Regions from separate parts of the Comamonas odontotermitis genome, predicted to be linked through region 1. Evidence: predicted binding sites of a transcription regulator. Region 1 holds the regulator's gene; each other region holds the start of a gene.
The links. The regulator sigma-54, encoded in region 1, starts transcription at its own class of promoters, with help from an activator protein. The targets are predictions, from matches to a motif close to TGGCANGNAANCTGCTTT.
Positions count from the first base shown of each region.

Region 2: the regulator sigma-54 is predicted to act here: its motif matches at 2,742-2,759, upstream of nirB (nitrite reductase large subunit NirB).
Region 3: the regulator sigma-54 is predicted to act here: its motif matches at 2,567-2,584, upstream of LAD35_RS12045 (nitrate regulatory protein).
Region 4: the regulator sigma-54 is predicted to act here: its motif matches at 2,652-2,669, upstream of LAD35_RS04050 (urease subunit gamma).

Region 1 covers NZ_CP083452.1:46,944-51,512, forward strand. Annotated here, with positions in the region: gene LAD35_RS20485 (thiol:disulfide interchange protein DsbA/DsbL) at 1-106, shown strand, start outside; gene lptA (lipopolysaccharide transport periplasmic protein LptA) at 400-1,068, shown strand; gene lptB (LPS export ABC transporter ATP-binding protein) at 1,092-1,868, shown strand; gene rpoN (RNA polymerase factor sigma-54) at 1,971-3,605, shown strand; gene LAD35_RS20505 (glutaredoxin family protein) at 3,667-4,146, opposite strand; gene LAD35_RS20510 (aspartyl/asparaginyl beta-hydroxylase domain-containing protein) at 4,252-4,569, opposite strand, start outside.
Region 2 covers NZ_CP083451.1:2,577,635-2,582,203, forward strand. Annotated here, with positions in the region: gene nirD (nitrite reductase small subunit NirD) at 1-112, opposite strand, end outside; gene nirB (nitrite reductase large subunit NirB) at 135-2,603, opposite strand; gene LAD35_RS12030 (ABC transporter ATP-binding protein) at 2,936-3,748, opposite strand; gene ntrB (nitrate ABC transporter permease) at 3,745-4,569, opposite strand, start outside.
Region 3 covers NZ_CP083451.1:2,583,245-2,587,813, reverse strand. Annotated here, with positions in the region: gene panB (3-methyl-2-oxobutanoate hydroxymethyltransferase) at 25-909, shown strand; gene panC (pantoate--beta-alanine ligase) at 958-1,809, shown strand; partial or broken gene LAD35_RS12050 (transposase) at 1,818-2,158, opposite strand; gene LAD35_RS12045 (nitrate regulatory protein) at 2,620-3,894, shown strand; gene LAD35_RS12040 (CmpA/NrtA family ABC transporter substrate-binding protein) at 4,145-4,569, shown strand, end outside.
Region 4 covers NZ_CP083451.1:872,297-876,865, reverse strand. Annotated here, with positions in the region: gene ureC (urease subunit alpha) at 1-1,308, opposite strand, end outside; gene LAD35_RS04060 (urease subunit beta) at 1,308-1,613, opposite strand; gene LAD35_RS04055 (HupE/UreJ family protein) at 1,625-2,233, opposite strand; gene LAD35_RS04050 (urease subunit gamma) at 2,272-2,574, opposite strand; gene urtA (urea ABC transporter substrate-binding protein) at 2,926-4,197, shown strand; gene urtB (urea ABC transporter permease subunit UrtB) at 4,299-4,569, shown strand, end outside.

The sequences.
Region 1 (4,569 bases):
CGTGCCAGCCATGGGCGTGGCAGGCAAGTACTACACCGATGGAACGCGCGCAGGCTCGATGACCAATGTGCTGCAGGTGGTGGAATTCCTGGCAACCCAGGGCTGATCCGATACCGAATACGGATATCGTGCAGAACCACACCGCCAAGCCCGCAACATGCGGGCTTTTTTCATCGCTGGGGGCTGTGCCTTGAAAGGCGCCCGTGTCGCAAAAGGCGGCAGGCTGACACGGCCAAGCAAAAGCCATTGCCTGCTGTAAGCAGGCGGATCGGGGGCGGTCAAGCAGGCTTTCCGGACATTCCGGCGCCTCTGCATCGCAGGGAACATGGGTGATTTCCGCAGCGCTGGCGGCAGGCCCCTCAGCATGGCTACAATGGGTAAGAGCAAGATTCATGCCTTATGAGACCTAGTATTTTTTCCACCCTGTTGATGGCGGCTGTGCTGGCGCTGCCATTGCTGTCGCACGCCGAGCGCGCCGACCGCACCAAGCCCATGAACATCGAGGCGGACAATGGTACGCACGATGAGCTCAAGCAGACCAGCGTCTTCACCGGCAATGTCGTGGTGACCAAGGGCACCATCATCATTCGCGGCGCCCAGTTGACCGTCAGCCAGGACCGCGATGGCTACCAGCACGGTGTGGTGACGGCGGCGCCCGGCAAGCTGGCGTTCTTCCGCCAGAAGCGCGACACCGCACCTGGCGCGCCGTCCGAGTTTGTCGAAGGCGAAGGCGAAGTCATCACCTACAACGGTCGCGACGATACCGTGCACTTCGAGCGCCGGGGCGAGTTGCGCCGCTACCGTGAAACCACCCTGACCGACCAGGTCAGCGGCTCGGTCATCGTCTACAACAACCTGACCGACACCTTTACCGTGAATGGCCAGAAGGGCGAGCAGACGGCAGAAACCAAGCCCGGTGCGCCCAAGAATGGCCGCGTACGCGTGATCCTGACGCCCAAGGCCGATGAAAAGGCCGATGCGAAAGCGGACGCAGGCAAGGCCAAGCCCGCTGCGGACGACAAGGAAAAGCTGCGCCCGAGCACCCAACTCAATGACGGAGCCAAGTGACCGTGGCTGAAACTTCGTCGGGAATCTCGGTCAACGCCAAGGCGGCAGCCAGCGACCATCGCAGCCAGCTCGAAGTGCTGCACCTCGAAAAATCCTATGGCAGCCGCAAGGTCGTCAAGGATGTGTCGCTGTCGGTGCGCAAGGGCGAGGTCGTTGGCCTGCTCGGCCCCAATGGCGCGGGCAAGACCACATCGTTCTACATGATCGTTGGCCTGGTGCGCAGCGATGGCGGTGACATCCGCATCGACGGCCACTCGGTGGCCAACATGCCGATTCACCAGCGCTCGCAGCTGGGCCTGTCGTATCTGCCGCAGGAAGCATCGATCTTCCGCAAGCTCAGCGTGCAGGACAATGTGCGCGCCGTGCTGGAGCTGCAAAAAGGCCCCAATGGCAAGCCATTGCCACGCGATGAGGTGGAGCGCCAGCTGACGGCGCTTTTGCAGGAGCTGCGTGTAGAGCACTTGCGTGAGTCGCCGGCCGTTGCACTCTCCGGCGGCGAGCGTCGCCGTGTCGAGATTGCACGGGCGCTTGCCACGCAGCCCCGTTTCATTCTGCTGGACGAGCCGTTTGCGGGCATTGACCCGATTGCGGTGATCGAGATCCAGCGTATCGTCGCTTTTTTGAGAGACCGTGGCATCGGCGTGCTGATTACTGACCACAACGTGCGCGAAACCCTGGGCATTTGCGACCACGCCTGCATCATCAGTGATGGCAAGGTGCTGGCAGCCGGGACGCCGCAAGAGATTGTGGAAAACGCCGATGTGAGGAGGGTGTACCTGGGTGAGCATTTCCGCATGTGATGCACGCAGACCTGGCTGGCAACGCGTTGTTCGCGCGGTGGCTGGCCGGTCACACAACCGTTTCATAGCAAGCGCATACATTGCCATGCAAGGGGGCTCGCTATGATGCCCTCGCTGTCACTGCGCGTCTCGCAGAACCTCACGCTCACGCCGCAGCTGCAGCAGTCCATCCGGCTGCTGCAACTGTCCACCCAGGAGCTGTCGCAGGAAGTGGAGCAGATGCTCGACGAAAACCCGTTCCTGGAGCGGGATGCGGACGAGGCTGCTGCGGAGCCGGACGCTGCAGCGGCACCTGCCGATGTGCCGGGCGCCAGCGCGGACGCAGGCGATGATCGCGCAGAAAATGCTCCTGAAAAAGTAGCTTCTTCTGCAGATTCAGCAAGCACTGAATCTGATTTTGAACCAGATTACGCTGGCGGCGAAACCCTGGACTTTGCCGCAGGCAAGGAAACCGGTGCAGACGCCGAAGCGGCTGCGGGCGACTCTGCATCCGACTGGGAAGAATGGGGCGGCGATGTGCCAGCCCGTGCCAGCGCGGCAGATGACGAAGAAGAAACTCCCGCATCGGACCGCAGCTCGGTCCACATCAGCTTGCAGGATGTGCTGCACCGCCAGGCGCTGTCGCTGCGGCTGTGCCCGGAAGACCGCGCTGCGCTGTACTTCCTGATCGAATCGCTGAACGACGACGGCTACCTCGAAGAGACCCTGGCCGAGCTGGCCCAGAGCTTTGGGGACGCCAGTGATCCAGACGCTTATGACGCGCTGCTGCACCACCTGACCGTGGCGCTGCGCCTGCTGCAAAGCCTGGAGCCGGTGGGCGTGGGCGCCCGCACGCTGGCAGAATGCCTGGCCCTGCAGATCAAGGCCCGCCAGCGTCTGCTGGACGACGAAGGCTCCGCCGACCCCGAGGCCGATGCGCTGGCCCTGGAGACTGCGCTGCTCGTGTGCCAGGAATCGCTCGACCTGCTGGCGCGCCGCGATGTGCGCAAGCTCATGCAGCTGACGGGTTGCAGCGAAGCTGCCGTGCGCAGCGCGCTGGCGGTGATTGCAAAGCTGGAGCCACGCCCGGGCCGCCCATATGCAGACGTTGACCGCAACGCCATCATCCCCGACATCATCGTGCGCCCCAGCAACGAGCGCGGCCTGCCTGTGCCGGGTTTCAGCGTGCAGCTCAATGCCGAAGTGATGCCGCGCCTGCGCGTGCAGGAGGTGTACGCCAACGCCCTGCGCAGCCACAAGGGCAGCGAAGGCCATGGTGCACTGCAGCAACGGCTCCAGGAGGCGCGCTGGTTCATCAAGAACATCCAGCAGCGTTTCGACACCATCCTGCGGGTGTCGCAGGCCATTGTGGAGCGGCAGCGCAACTTCTTCGTACATGGTGAGCTTGCCATGCGCCCCATGGTGCTGCGCGAGATCGCCGATGAGCTGGGCCTGCACGAATCCACCATCAGCCGCGTGACCACGGCCAAGTACATGGCAACGCCCCAGGGCACGGTTGAGCTCAAGTACTTCTTTGGCTCGGGCCTGGGCACCGAAACCGGGGGCAGCGCCTCCAGCACGGCGGTGAAGGCGCTGATCAAGCAGCTGCTGGACGAGGAAAACCCGAAAAAGCCGCTGTCCGATGCCAAGATCGCCGATCTGCTGCAGGAGCAGGGCATCGAGTGCGCGCGCCGTACGGTCGCCAAGTACCGCGAAGCCTTGCGTATTCCGGCGGCCAGCCTGCGCAAGACCTTGTAGGTTGCTATTATTTGTGTAGCGTATCGCGCTTGATGGGCGGGTGCCAGGGGCCAGTTTTGCCTTATTTCTTGCCCGCTGCAGCCTTGCGCTTGGCAAACAGCGCGTCATAGCTGGATTCGCGGAACCCCGCCAGCCGCTGGCCGTCTGCCAGCAGCACCGGTACGCCCCGGCCGCCGATCTCTGCAAAAGCGGCCTTGCCGTCTGGCGTGTCGATATCGATTTCACGGTAGGCGATCTGGTTTTTGGCCAGATAGGCGCGCGCGAGCCGACAGTAGCCGCACCATTGCGCCATGTACAGCACGGCCTGGCCATGCTGCACCACCGCCTTCTTCGCGGTCGCCTTGCCTGCGGGTGCCGGTGGCATGCCCGGCACGATGCTGATCGGCAATTGCTCCTGCTGCAGGGCCTGGGCGTTGCCTTCGGCAGGGGGCCGGTCGCTGTAGACCACCTTGCCGTCGGCCCCCACCGTTTTGTACAGCGTCTGCGCACCTGCGAACGGGTAGATTGCAATCAACAACAACGTAAGACAAAAGGAACGCATGGAGTCTCCAGGGAGGCGCTGGGGGCCAAGCCAATCATATAAAAGAAAAAAGCCGCTGGGCGTTTGCGCACCAGTGGCTTTTTGCAGTGATCAAGATTGGGCCCTTCAAGCGGGCCACAGCCACCATACAAACAGCGCTGCCACGGCCAGCATCAGGCCGAACTTGGTGAGTTTGTAGGCGGTTTTGTTCCAGGCCTTGTAGCGGCGGCGCCACTGGCCCATGTAGAACGAGATTTTGAAGATGCGGCTGATGAAGCCGCGCGGGTCGCCCTCGTTGTTGGGGGAGCTGGCGGCAGCGACCACATTCTTGCCCAGCCAGTGGTTGAGCCACTGGGCAAAGCCGTTGGTCATGGGGCGCTCCACATCGCAGAACAGCACGATGCGGTTGCCTTCGCTGCGGTTTTCTGCCCAGTGCATATAGGT
Region 2 (4,569 bases), on a different replicon from region 1:
CGTCCTCTGCATTGCGGAACACTGCCACATCCAGGCCACGGGCGCGCGCCACCCGGCGGGCCCCCAGCACGGGGATGTCGTCCATCGTGCAGATAGAAATCCATTCACTCATTTCGGGCTCCTCGGTGGTTGGCTCAGGCGCTGTCTCTTGCCGTTTGTGCAGCCGTCAATGGCTGGAACTGCCGCACATCCACGGCTGCCTTGTCGGTCTCGAACCAGGGATCGGGCTCGCCCTCCAGGGCGAACTGCAGTTGCTCCCACAGCACCTTGCGGCCTTCGGCATCATCCAGAATGCGCTTTTTCACATAGTCCAGACCCACGCGGTTGATGTAGTGCACGGTGCGCTCCAGGTACCAGCCTTCCAGGCGATACAGCTGCATGAATGCACCGGTGTACTCCATCACCTCGTCGGCAGTCTTGAGCTTGGTGAAGAAGTGCGCGACCTCGGTCTTGATGCCGCCGTTGCCGCCCACGTACATCTCCCAACCCGAGTCCACGCCGATGATGCCTACGTCCTTGATGCCGGACTCCGCGCAGTTGCGTGGGCAGCCGCTGACGGCGAACTTCACCTTGTGAGGTGCGTACATGCGCCACATGGCACGCTCCAGGTCCTTGCCCATCTGGGTGCTGTCCTGCGTGCCCATACGGCACCATTCGCTGCCCACGCAGGTCTTGACCGTGCGCAGCGCCTTGGCATAGGCATGGCCGCAAGGCATGCCGATATCGTTCCACACGCCCTGCAGGTCTTCTTTCTTCACCCCCAGCAAGTCGATGCGCTGGCCGCCCGTCACCTTCACGGTAGGTATCTGGTATTTGTCCACCACATCGGCAATGCGGCGCAACTCGTCAGCCGTGGTCTCACCGCCCCACATGCGCGGAATCACACTGTACGTACCGTCCTTCTGAATATTGGCGTGGCTGCGCTCGTTGATGAAACGGCTTTGCGGGTCGTCCCTTGCCTCCTTGGGCCAGGTGCTGATCAGATAGTAGTTGACAGCCGGGCGACACGAGGCGCAGCCATTGGGCGTGCGCCATTCCATGAAGCGGTACACGGCATCGGTAGTCAACAGCCTGTGCTCACGAATCGCGTCGCGCACGGCTTGGTGGCCGTGGTCGGTACAACCGCACATGGCCTTGGTCTTGGGCGATGCGGAATAGTCGCCGCCGGCCGTGAACATGATGATCTGCTCCACCAGCCCGGTGCAGGAGCCGCAGCTGGCACTGGCCTTGGTGCGCTTGCGCACCTCTTCCAGCGTGAACAGGCCTTTTTCCTTGATGGCCTTGCAGATGGCTCCCTTGGTCACGCCGTTGCAGCCGCACACCTCGTCGCCATCGGCCATGGCCGCGGCCTTGTTCTGGCCCTGGTGGCCGGTATCTCCCAGATTGGATTCGCCAAACATCAGCTTGTCGCGGATATCGGCCACGCTGCGGCCTTCGCGCAGCAGCTTGAAATACCAGCTGCCATCCACCGTATCGCCATACAGGCAGGCGCCGACCAGCTTGTCATCCTTGATGACCAGCTTTTTGTAGACTCCCGCATAGGGGTCGCTCATCAGAATCTCTTCAGTATCGCCTCCGCCCTGGAAATCGCCTGCCGAGAACAGGTCGATGCCCGTGACCTTGAGCTTGGTCGAGGTCAGCGACCCCAGATAGCGGCCGATGCCGAATTCGGCCAGATGGTTGGCCAGCACCTTGCCCTGTTCAAACAGCGGCGCCACCAGCCCATAGGCAGTCCCCCGGTGCGCAGCACATTCGCCCACTGCGTAGATGCGCGGGTCGGTCACAGTCTGCAGCGTGTCGCTGACCACAATGCCGCGATTCACATGCAGATGCATGGATTCAGCCAGCCCCGTGTTGGGACGTATGCCGACGGCCATGACGACCAGATCAGCCGGAATCTCGCTGCCATCCTTGAAGCGCACCGCGCGCACGCGGCCGCTGGCGTCACCCAGCAATTCCTGCGTCTGCGCATGCATGCAGAACTGCATGCCTCGCTCGGAGAGCGATTGCTGCAGCATCTGGCCGGCCCGATCGTCAAGCTGGCGCTCCATCAGCCAATCCCCCACATGCACAACCGTCACCTGCATGCCGCGTTTCATCAGACCGTTCGCGGCCTCCAGTCCGAGCAGGCCACCACCGATCACCACCGCATGCCTGAGTGTCTTTGCCGCCTCGATCATGGCCTCGGTGTCGGCAATGTCCCGGTAGGCCAGTACACCCAGCAGGTCCTTGCCGGGAATGGGCAGAATAAAAGGGTTGGAGCCCGTTGCCATGATCAGGCGATCGTAGCCAGCACTGGCTTCTTCGCCCTGGGCATTGACCGCATGCACCGTACGGCGGGCACGGTCCACGGCTGTCACGGTATAGCCTGCGTGCAGCAGGATGTGATGGTCCTGGTACCATGCCCAGTCATTGAGCACGATATCGCTGAGCGTCTGCTCCCCGGCCAGCACCGGCGACAGCAGGATTCGGTTGTAGTTGGGATGCGGCTCGGCGCCAAACACCGTGATGTCGTACAGATCGGGAGCAATGGCCAGCAACTCTTCCAGCGCGCGTACGCCCGCCATTCCGTTGCCAATCATGACCAGTTTGGATTTTTTCATCTCAGTCCCCGTGGGCTTGGGAAAAAAAAGACGTCTGCGCGTTGCATGACCGGCATGAACGCGTAGACGTCTTTGTCCTTGGACTCCGGCGCAACCTTGCACCTTCACCCTGTGGCCCACCTTGGCCACGCCCAACAACATGCAATTGCCATGCCAGATCTGTCATCCCGAAAACCACACGCCCTGAGATCGCACGCATGCGCCTGGGCCCATCCCTTTTAGGCCATGGCTCCCGGGCTTGCATGCACTGTTTTCGTGCCTGCGCCCTTTCCTGCTGTGCGAAAAACGCGCATGGCGCCCGAAGGCGCCATGGGGCGGGATGGGATCAAGGCTCAGACCGCCTTCTCCACATGACCCTGGCGGGTGTAGAGAAAATCGATCACTGCCTTGCGATAGCTTTGATACTGCGGACTTTCGGCCAGCTCTACCCGGTTTCGCGGGCGAGGCAATTCCACATTCAGCACCTCCCCAATCGTGGCTGCCGGCCCGTTGGTCATCATCACGATCTTGTCGGACAGCAGCACGGCTTCGTCCACATCGTGCGTCACCATCACCACTGTGCTATGCGTGCGCGCCACAATCTCCAGCAATTCATCCTGCAGCTTGGCACGCGTCAGCGCATCGAGAGCGCCAAACGGCTCATCCATCAGCAACACCTGGGGCTCCATGGACAACGCGCGCGCAATGCCTACGCGCTGCTTCATGCCGCCCGATATTTCGCCGGGACGCTTTTGCGCAGCATGGGTCAACCCAACCAGGGCCAGCGCCGCGTCGGTGCGCTCGGCCAGCTGCGCCCGGGTTTCGCTCCTGGCAAAGACACGCTCCACGGCCAGGTGCACATTGCCCCAGCAGGTCAGCCAGGGCAGCAGCGAATGGTTCTGGAACACCATGGCACGCTCGGGCCCTGGGCCCTTGATTTCCTTGTTGGCGCACAACAGTGCTCCGTCCGTGGGCATGGTCAGGCCAGCAATCAGATTCAGCAAGGTGGACTTGCCGCAGCCCGAATGCCCGATGAGGCTCGCGAACTCGCCCTTGGCGATATTCAGATGGATGTCGCGCAGCGCCGGAAACAGCCCTTTGGCAGTCTTGAAGGTCTGCTCCACGCCATGGATCTCGATGTACTTGGCGGACCGCGATCCATTCATGATTTCACCTCTTCAAACGTGAAGGCCGAAGCCAGCTTGACCAGTGCCCACTCCAGCACCAGGCCCACGATGCCGATCACAAAGATGGCAATGATGATGTTCTTGACGTTGAGGTTGTTCCACTCGTCCCAGACCCAGAAGCCTATGCCCACACCGCCGGTCAGCATCTCGGCGGCCACGATCACCAGCCAGGCCGTGCCTACGGCTAGACGAACACCCGTCAACATATAAGGAAGCACGGCTGGAAACAGAATGGTGGTGGCGATCTTCCATTCCGACAGGTTCAGCACCCGGGCCACATTCATATAGTCCTGGGGCACACGTTGCACACCCACAGCGGTATTGATGACCATGGGCCAGATCGAGCAGATGAAGATGGTCCAGATGGCCGCCGGATTGGCGCCCTTGAACACAAGCAAGCCGATCGGCAGCCAGGCCAGCGGCGAGACCGGACGCAGCAGGCTGATCAGGGGATTGAACATGCGCGAGAGAAAACTGAAGCGCCCGATCAAAAAGCCCAGCGGAATGCCCGCCAGCGCGGCCAGGCCGAAGCCGAGAGCCACGCGCTGCAACGAGGACAGCACGTTCCAGCCCACACCCTGGTCATTGGGGCCGCTGCGGTAGAACGGGTCCCTGAACACCTGCACAGCCTGCTCCCAGGTCTCCGCCGGGGAAGGGATGCTCTTGCCGGTGCTGCTGGAAACCAGAGACCACAGCCCGACCAGCAGCGCCAGCCCCAGCACCGGAGGCAAGATCCGCGCAAACAGTGGCTCTGTCCATTGGCGTAACGGGCTGGGCGCCACAATGGCCGAAGCCGAGGC
Region 3 (4,569 bases), on a different replicon from region 1:
GAGCAAGGAACACAAGGAGACGCCATGTCGATCCCTGTCAGCACCACCGGTGGAACACCTTACGGCACGATTCCTCCCGCTTCCCCTCTACCTCGGCGCAAGCCCATCAGCCTGCCTCGTCTGAACCAGATGCGGGAGGCGGGCGAGAAGATCAGCATGATCACTGCCTATGATGCCACCTATGCCGCCATCGCAGATGCCGCCGGCGTGGAGTGCATTCTTGTTGGCGACTCCCTGGGAATGGTGTGCCAGGGATTGCATAGCACCGTCGGCGTTTCGCTGGACGCCATGGCTTACCACACGGAGTGCGTGGCGCGAGGTCTGCATCGTGCCCAAGGAACCGCCTGGTTGATCTCCGATCTTCCCTATGGCAGTTATTCCGCAAGCCCCGAGCAAGCCATACACAGCGCCACGCGCCTGATGCAGGCCGGTGCGCACATGGTCAAACTGGAAGGAGGCGGCTGGACCGCGTCTGTGGTGCAATTTCTGGTTGAACGCGGCGTTCCTGTATGTGCGCACCTGGGCCTCACGCCACAGACCGTGCATGCGCTGGGGGGCTATCGCGTACAGGGCCGCGACGCCATGGCCGCAGCCACACTGCACGAACAGGCCTTGGAGCTTCAGGATGCCGGGGCATCCATGCTTGTGCTCGAAATGGTGCCTGCCGAACTCTCGCGCAAGCTCACGCAGGCCCTGCAGCGCTGCCATACGATTGGCATCGGCGCAGGTAGCGGTACCGCAGGGCAGGTGCTCGTGATGCACGACATGCTCGGCGTGAACCTTGGCAACAACGCCAGATTTGTACATGATTTCCTCAAGGACGCAGGCTCGGTCAGAGGCGCCATCGAGGCCTATGTGCGCGCCGTCAAGGAAGGGAAATTTCCAGACGATGTGCTCCATGCCTGGTGATTTTTCCAGTTTTCATTTTCATCAGTGCGAAACGATTGAGCCACTACCATGCAAATCACACAGACCATCCCTGAACTTCGCGCAGCCCTGGCACAACGTGGCAGGCCTGGATTTGTACCCACCATGGGAAATCTGCATGAGGGCCACCTGTCACTGGTTCGCGTCGCAGCCGAGATTGGGGACGTCTCTGTTGCGAGCATTTTCGTCAACCGGCTGCAGTTCCTGCCCCATGAGGATTTCAATAGCTATCCGCGTACCTGGGAGGCAGATTGTGCAAAGCTGGAAGCGACAGGTTGCGACGTGCTGTTCGCGCCGCGCGAGCTCGATCTATACCCTGAACCACAGGTGTTCAAGGTTCTGCCTGATCCGCAGATCGCGGATATTCTCGAAGGCGAGTTTCGCCCGGGGTTCTTTACCGGCGTCTGCACGGTGGTGATGAAGCTGTTTGCCTGTGTCTTCGGATCGACAGGTGGCGGATTTGCGGTATTTGGCAAGAAAGACTATCAGCAGCTTTTGGTGGTGCGCCGCATGGTTCAGCAGTTTGCCCTGCCGATTGAAATCGTTGGCGTAGAAACCGCGCGCGCAGAAGATGGCCTGGCGCTCAGTTCGCGCAACGGTTATCTGAGCATTGAGGAGCGCCAGAGAGCTGGTGCGCTTTCAAGTGCCCTGCAGCAACTGGCGGCCAGCACGCGCGCGGGTCACCGTCAGCTTGTCGATCTGGAAGCTGAAGCAGCGAAGCTGCTGCACGACAAAGGCTGGGCAACGGACTACCTCACCGTGCGCGAGCGCGACAGCCTTCGTGTGCCACCGCAAACGGGGCCGATACCAGATGTTCCGCTGGTGGCGCTTGGCGCTGCTCGGTTGGGCAGTACGCGCCTGATTGACAACCTGGAGTTCTAGGCGTTTGTTCAAATTCTTTTGAGCAACAGATCCAAGAAGGCCAGATGGACGAACTGCAAACTGGTATTGAGCAGCCGCTCGCAGTTCTTCCATAACCGCCTGTTCTTGTCCAGCCAGGCAAAGCTGCGCTCAACGATCCAGCGCTTGGGCATGACCTTGAAGCTGTGCAGCTCGCTCCTTTGCGATCCGTCACCTCAGCGGTGGTCACGGCTACTGCATGCGGCAAACCCTGCGTATTTATTGCAATGTGGCGCTTGATGCCCGATACCTTCTTGCCCGCGTCATGGCTCTTCAGGGCCGCTGTATCCGTGTTCTTTGCGCTCTGCGCGTCCACAATCAAGTGCGCGCTCTCCAGCAGTGGCCTGATGATCTCGAATTGTTCGCGACTGATGTCGCTTGGCTAGCTCTTTCTCCCCCGCCAAGCTTTTCACATCCAGGCAAGGCTTTGAACAGGCTCTATGAGTTGGGCTGTGGCGCAAACTCCGCACGCTGCAGTGGCAGGCTCGTCGGATGAGTAAATGGAGCTGGATTCTGCGGCGATACCAACACCACGAACTGGAAGGTACACAACGCAGCATCGCAGGTGCGAGGTGCCTTGAACATCCGACTGAACAAGGCATGAAGTGCTTTGCTCCGCAGAGTGGCAAGCGTTGGTCTATCGACGCGCTCGAGAGCGCCACGATGTGAGACTGTCGTTTGCTTGCAGTCCGTCGTACTCCAGCCAGCAACACCCAGTCAATATCCGTTAATTCAAAAATGGCATGAATTGTGCATCTTTACAGGTTTGAAATGCTGATAAAGACATGCCCCATGAAAACGCCTCTGCACTATCTGATCGCTGCCCGGCAAAGTGAGATGGCTGCGCTGGAGCAGATCAGCAGTGCCAGCAGCCTTGTGGCGAGCATGTCAGAGCTGGTCCACGCGCTTCAGAAGGAGCGGGGACTCTCGAATATGTATCTGTTCAGTGGTGGAGCGTTTGCGCGTCAAAGCTTGCTGGAGCATGGCCCGCATGTAGACGCGGTCATGGGCAGGGTCTGCCTGGTGCTTGATGAGCTGGGTGAGCGCCTGCCGGGCGCACATGGCGCGCGGCTGTTCAATGCGATCGCCAGTGCGCTTGAGGGCTTTGAAGCGCTACCGTTGCTGCGCCGCCAGCGGGATGCATTGCAGCTGAGCGCCGAGGATTGCACACAGGCGCTGATCCGCATGATTGCCGCCTGCCTGACCGTGGTGTTCGAGGCCGCCGACAGCGCCTGCGATCCCGACATCGCGAAGTTGCTGGTGGCGCTGTTTCATTTCATGCAAGGCAAGGAACTGGCCGGGCAGGAGCGTGCCACTGGAGTCGCAGCGTTTACAGAAGGGATTGGCAACACCGAGCGTCAGCGCCATTGGCTGCACCTGATCGATTCGCAGGAGCGATGTTTTCAGGTGTTTGCCGACTTCGCGAGTCTGGCAGGAAGGGAGCGATGGCAGTTGCAATGCGGGGCCTGCCCCGATATGACGGTGATCGAGCGGCTGCGCCGCATGGGCTGCACGGCCGGGGATGGCGTACCGCTGGAGCAGGGTCTGAGCGCTTCCTGGTTTGAGGCCTGTTCCAGCCGGCTCGATGCCATGCACCAGATTGAGGCGTTTCTGGCCCAGGAGCTGGAGGTTCAATGCCTGCGCAAGCGTGAGCTGGCCAGTGCCGCGCTGAGCCAGCAGCGCCAGTTGCTGGAGAGGCAGCCGCAGACGCGTGCTGAAGCTGCGGAGGCATTTTTGGGGGCAAGACAGCCTGCAGCCACCCTGCCTGCAGAGGGCGCCTATGGGCTGCAACTCGAAAAGAGCATTGTCTCGCTGGTACAGGAGCAATCCATGCGCCTGCAGGATATGCAGGCCGAGATCGACAAGGCACGCGCGACGCTTCAGGAACGCAAGACGATAGAGCGGGCCAAGGGCGTGCTGATGAACTACCGCCAGCTTAGCGAGGGCGACGCCTACAAGCTGATTCGCCAGACGGCCATGAACCAGAACCGGCGCATGCTTGATGTGGCCGATGCCATTCTGGCCACATTGGAACTGCTGCCTGCCAGCACCAATTCATCGCTTTGACAGTCCCGTGATTGCTGCGCTGCACCAAATTTGGGCCAGATCGGCGCTGAAACCAGTCTTCTCCTCTGAGAAAGCGCTGGCATGGTTTGTGCATGACTGTTGCTGTACAGCAGACCAAAGGCGGTCGCGCTGAAAGCGTAACTACGAGCGACCTGGGACAACGGCGTCCTTTTCTCCTCTCACCCGAGGAGGGAAGGGCGCCTTTTGTTTTCTGGATCGCCTTCACCACGATTCTTGATGGAGTTTTCTCATGAGCCAACGCCTTGCTTTGTCGATGAATTCCAAGCTGGAGCCCGCATCCATTGGCGGCCGACGTGATTTCCTGCGTGCGGCTGGCGGTGCAGCGCTGTATGGTGCACTGGGTCACCATGGCGCCTGGGCTGCGGGCTCCGACGCCCCGGAGAAGAAAGAGGTCAAGATAGGCTTTATCCCGCTGACCGATTGCGCCAGCGTGGTCATGGCCTCGGTGCTGGGGCTGGATCAGAAATACGGCGTGAAGATCATTCCCAGCAAGGAAGCGAGCTGGGCTGGCGTGCGCGACAAGCTGGTCAATGGCGAACTGGATTTTTCCCATGTGCTCTATGGTCTGGTCTATGGCCTGCAACTGGGCGTGGGTGGCCCCAAGAAGGACATGGCCGTGCTCATGCATCTCAACAACAACGGGCAGGCGATTTC
Region 4 (4,569 bases), on a different replicon from region 1:
ATCGGCCCACTTGTCCACTTCCAGGCTGCCTACTTCGTGGCTGATGCCATGGGCAATCGCAGGATTGATGGTGTACTTGGCGATATAGCGCTTGATGCGGAAATTGTCGTTGCGCGTGCCGTCCCCCGCGAGGGCACCGCGCTGCAGCTTCATCTTGTGCGCGGTCTGCCAGGTGCGCAAGATCACCTCGCCCACGCGACCCATGGCCTGGCTGTCAGAGCTGAACATGCTGATGGCGCCAATGTCGTGCAGGATGTCTTCCGCCGCGATGGTCTCCTTGCGGATGCGGCTTTCGGCAAAAGCCAGATCTTCGGCAATGCCCGCATCCAGGTGGTGGCAGACCATGAGCATGTCCACATGCTCGTCCAGCGTATTCACTGTGTAGGGGCGCGTAGGGTTGGTGGAACTGGGCAGCACATTGGCCTCGCCCACCACCTTGAGGATATCGGGTGCGTGGCCGCCACCCGCGCCCTCGGTGTGGAAAGTGTGGATGGTACGGCCCCTGAAAGCGGCCACCGTGTCTTCCACGAAGCCGCTTTCGTTGAGGGTATCGGTATGGATGGCGACCTGCGTGTCGGTGTCTTCGGCCACGGTGAGGCAGTTGTCGATGGCTGCGGGCGTACTGCCCCAGTCCTCGTGCAGCTTCAGACCGATGGCGCCTGCAGCAATCTGTTCATGCAGCCCCTGCGGCAGGCTCGCGTTGCCTTTGCCCAGAAAGCCCAGGTTCATGGGAAAGGCATCAGCCGCCTGCAGCATGCGCTCCATGTTCCAGGGGCCGGGGGTGCAGGTGGTGGCAAAGGTACCTGTGGCAGGGCCTGTTCCCCCTCCAATCATGGTGGTGACGCCACTGGTCAGGGCCTCCTCGATCTGCTGCGGAGCGATGAAATGGATGTGGGTGTCAATGCCGCCAGCCGTGACAATGCTGCCTTCGCAACTGATGATCTCGGTGCCCGGGCCGATGATGATGTCCACACCCGGTTGCGTATCGGGGTTTCCGGCCTTGCCAATGGCGGCAATGCGTCCATCTTTGAGGCCGATGTCGGCTTTGACGATACCCCAGTGGTCGATGATCAAGGCATTGGTGAGCACCGTGTCCATGGCGCCTTGCGCGCGGCTGCGCTGGCTCTGTGCCATGCCATCACGAATGGTCTTGCCGCCGCCGAACTTCACTTCCTCGCCATAACCGCCCGCGCGCAGCGTGAAGTCCTGCTCCACTTCAATCACCAGATCGGTATCGGCAAGGCGCACGCGGTCACCGACCGTGGGGCCATAGGTTTCAGCGTAGGCGCGCTTTTCCATCGTAGCCATCAGAGCACTCCTTGCACCAGGCCGCGAAAGCCATACACCTCTCGGCTGCCACCAATATCCACCAGTTCAACCGTGCGCTGTTGCCCCGGCTCAAAGCGCACCGCCATGCCGCTGGCAATGTTCAGCCGCATGCCGCGCGCTACAGCGCGGTCGAATGCCAGACCCGCATTTGTTTCGGCAAAATGGTAATGGGAGCCTACCTGGATGGGCCGGTCGCTGGCGTTGTGCACCACCAGCGTCACGGTGCGGCGGCCACTGTTGAGGGCGTGCGCACCCTCGTCGATCAAGAGTTCACCGGGAATCATGGCGTCTCCTGTCAGGCCAAACGAATCAGCAGGAAAGCGCCGAGCAGCGCAGTACCCACGCCACCCAGCCGAGCCAGCCATTGGTGGCGCTGCATCAACCCATGGCCCAACCCCATGCCTGTGATGTGCAGAATGGCCGACCCCAACGCCATGCCTGCCAGCGCACCCAGGGCCGCAAGGCCGCCATCGCCTGCCAGCTCATACCCATGCGCTGCACCATGAAAGAATGCAAAGCCTCCTGCCAGCGCCGCCGCCGCAACCCAAGGCATCTTGCTTTGCACCGCCACCAGCAGGCCCAGCGCCAATACCGAGGCAGCAATCATGGGCTCCACCCCCGGCACCCGCAGCCCGGCAAAACCCGCAACTGCACCTGCCACCAGCATGGCAACAAAAGCGACCGGTACACGCCAGGCCGCCTGGAGCCGAGGAAAGGCCAACACACTCCAAACGCCCACGGCCAGCATGGCTGCCAGATGGTCAATACCAGTGAACGGGTGCACCAGGCCCTGCACAAAGCTGTCCGCCAGGCCATGTGTGTGCGAGTGATCTCCGCCATGTGCCAGTGCAATGGCAGGCAGCATGGGCAGTGCCGCAAGGGTGATGGAAGTTACTTTTTTCATAACGATTTGGATTGGATGGCTAGGTGACTCGAGGGATTTCAGATGATGGGTTCGTGCACGGTGACGAGCTTGGTTCCATCGGGAAAGGTGGCTTCGATCTGGATGTCCGGGATCATCTCGGCAATCCCTTCCATCACATCCGCGCGCGTCAGTACCGTGCGGCCTTCGCTCATCAACTGGGCTACGGTCTTGCCATCCCGCGCACCTTCCATCACAAAGGCACTGATGAGCGCCACCGCTTCCGGGTAGTTGAGTTTGAGGCCCCGGGCCATGCGACGCTCGGCCAGCAGAGCCGCCGTAAAGATCAGCAGCTTGTCTTTTTCGCGTGGAGTGAGTTCCATGGAGGCTTGATTCCGTATCCTGAAGTATTTGCCGGTACACGCCATCGCGCGCCGGTGCCAAACATATGGAATGACACAGTGCAATATTCGGGCCAACCGTGCACACCCTTGGAGCACAGGCACCAGAGACAGGCGTTCCGGGGGATTGTGGCGCACCAAAACCAGCAAGAGATCCCCGCACGACCCCCAATTGGTGCACGCGCACTACAGCAGTGCGAAGCCGCGCCCCATCTCACCGCAGCGAATGCGAACCGAGCAGCCATCCTGCGAGTAGATTTCAAAACTGGCACGCCTATTGCACTGCAGCACGCACGGTCAATCGTGACCGAACCCTTTTGTTGGAGTGGTGCAATGAATCGTCGTGGAACCCTGAACGTACTGGCAGCCTCGGTCTCCCTGGCTTACTTCTTCTCGTCTCCTGCGCAAGCACAGGACACCATCAAGGTCGGCGTGCTGCACAGCCTGTCAGGCACCATGGCCATTTCGGAGACCGTGCTCAAGGATACGGTGCTGATGGCCATCGACGACATCAACGCCAAGGGCGGTGTGCTGGGCAAGAAGCTGGAGCCCGTGGTGGTGGACCCTGCCTCCAACTGGCCGCTGTTCGCTGAAAAAGCCAAGCAGTTGATCACGCAGGACAAGGTAGCCGTGGTCTTCGGCTGCTGGACCAGCGTATCGCGCAAATCGGTGCTGCCCGTGTTCGAGCAGAACAATGGCCTGCTGTTCTACCCTGTGCAGTACGAAGGCGAAGAGCTGTCCAAGAATGTCTTCTACACCGGCGCTGCCCCCAACCAGCAGGCAATTCCTGCGGTCGAGTATCTGATGAGCAAGGAAGGCGGTGGTGCCAAGCGTTTCGTGCTGCTGGGCACTGATTATGTCTACCCCCGCACCACCAACAAGATCCTGCGCGCCTTCCTCAAATCCAAGGGCGTGAAGGATTCCGATATCATGGAAACCTACACCCCCTTTGGCCACAGCGACTACCAGACCATCGTCGCAGATGTGAAGAAATTCTCCACCGGCGGCAAGACCGCTGTGATCTCCACCATCAATGGCGACTCCAACGTGCCCTTCTACAAGGAGCTGGGCAATGCAGGCCTCAAAGCCAAGGATGTGCCCGTGGTGGCCTTCAGCGTGGGCGAGGAAGAGCTGCGCGGCGTGGACACCAAGCCACTGGTGGGGCACCTGGCAGCGTGGAACTACTTCATGAGCGTGAAGAACCCCACCAACACCGCTTTCATCAAACAGTGGAGCGATTACGCCAAGGCCAAGAACATTGCGGGCCACAAGGACAAACCGCTGACCAACGACCCGATGGAAGCCACCTGGATCGGCATCCACATGTGGAAGCAGGCCGTCGAAAAAGCCAAGAGCACGGATACCGACAAGGTCATCGCTGCCATGGCTGGCCAGACCTTCGCTGCACCAGACGGCTTCACCGTGAAGATGGACGAGAAGAACCACCACCTGCACAAGCCCGTGATGGTGGGTGAGATCAAGGCCGATGGCCAGTTCAATGTGGTCTGGAAAACCAAGGGCCCAATCAAGGCACAGCCCTGGAGCCCCTATATCGAAGGCAATGACAAGAAGAAGGACGAGCCGGACGGCAAGAGCAGTTCCTGATTGCATGCTGCCCGGTCTGCGCAATGCCGACCGGGCAATATCAAGTATCAAAACAATAGCTAATGGCGCTTAATGGATAAGCGCTGAAGGTTGATTCAACCATGAACATCCTGCACAAAGCCATGGCCGCAGCCTTGGGCTTGCTGCTGTCCCTATCCTGCCACGCGCTGACCGCCGAACAGACCTTTGCCATGGCGGCTGCCGAAGACAATGATGCGCGCGCTGCGGCCATCAACGCCGCCGTGCTGGAGCCTGACGACGGCGGCAGGCTGGCCGCCTATCTGCAGGCGCTTGCCGATGACGCTGTACGCACAGCCGGTGGCAAGGTCTTTGTCATCCAGGGCGAGCGTGCCATCGATCCCACCACCGGTG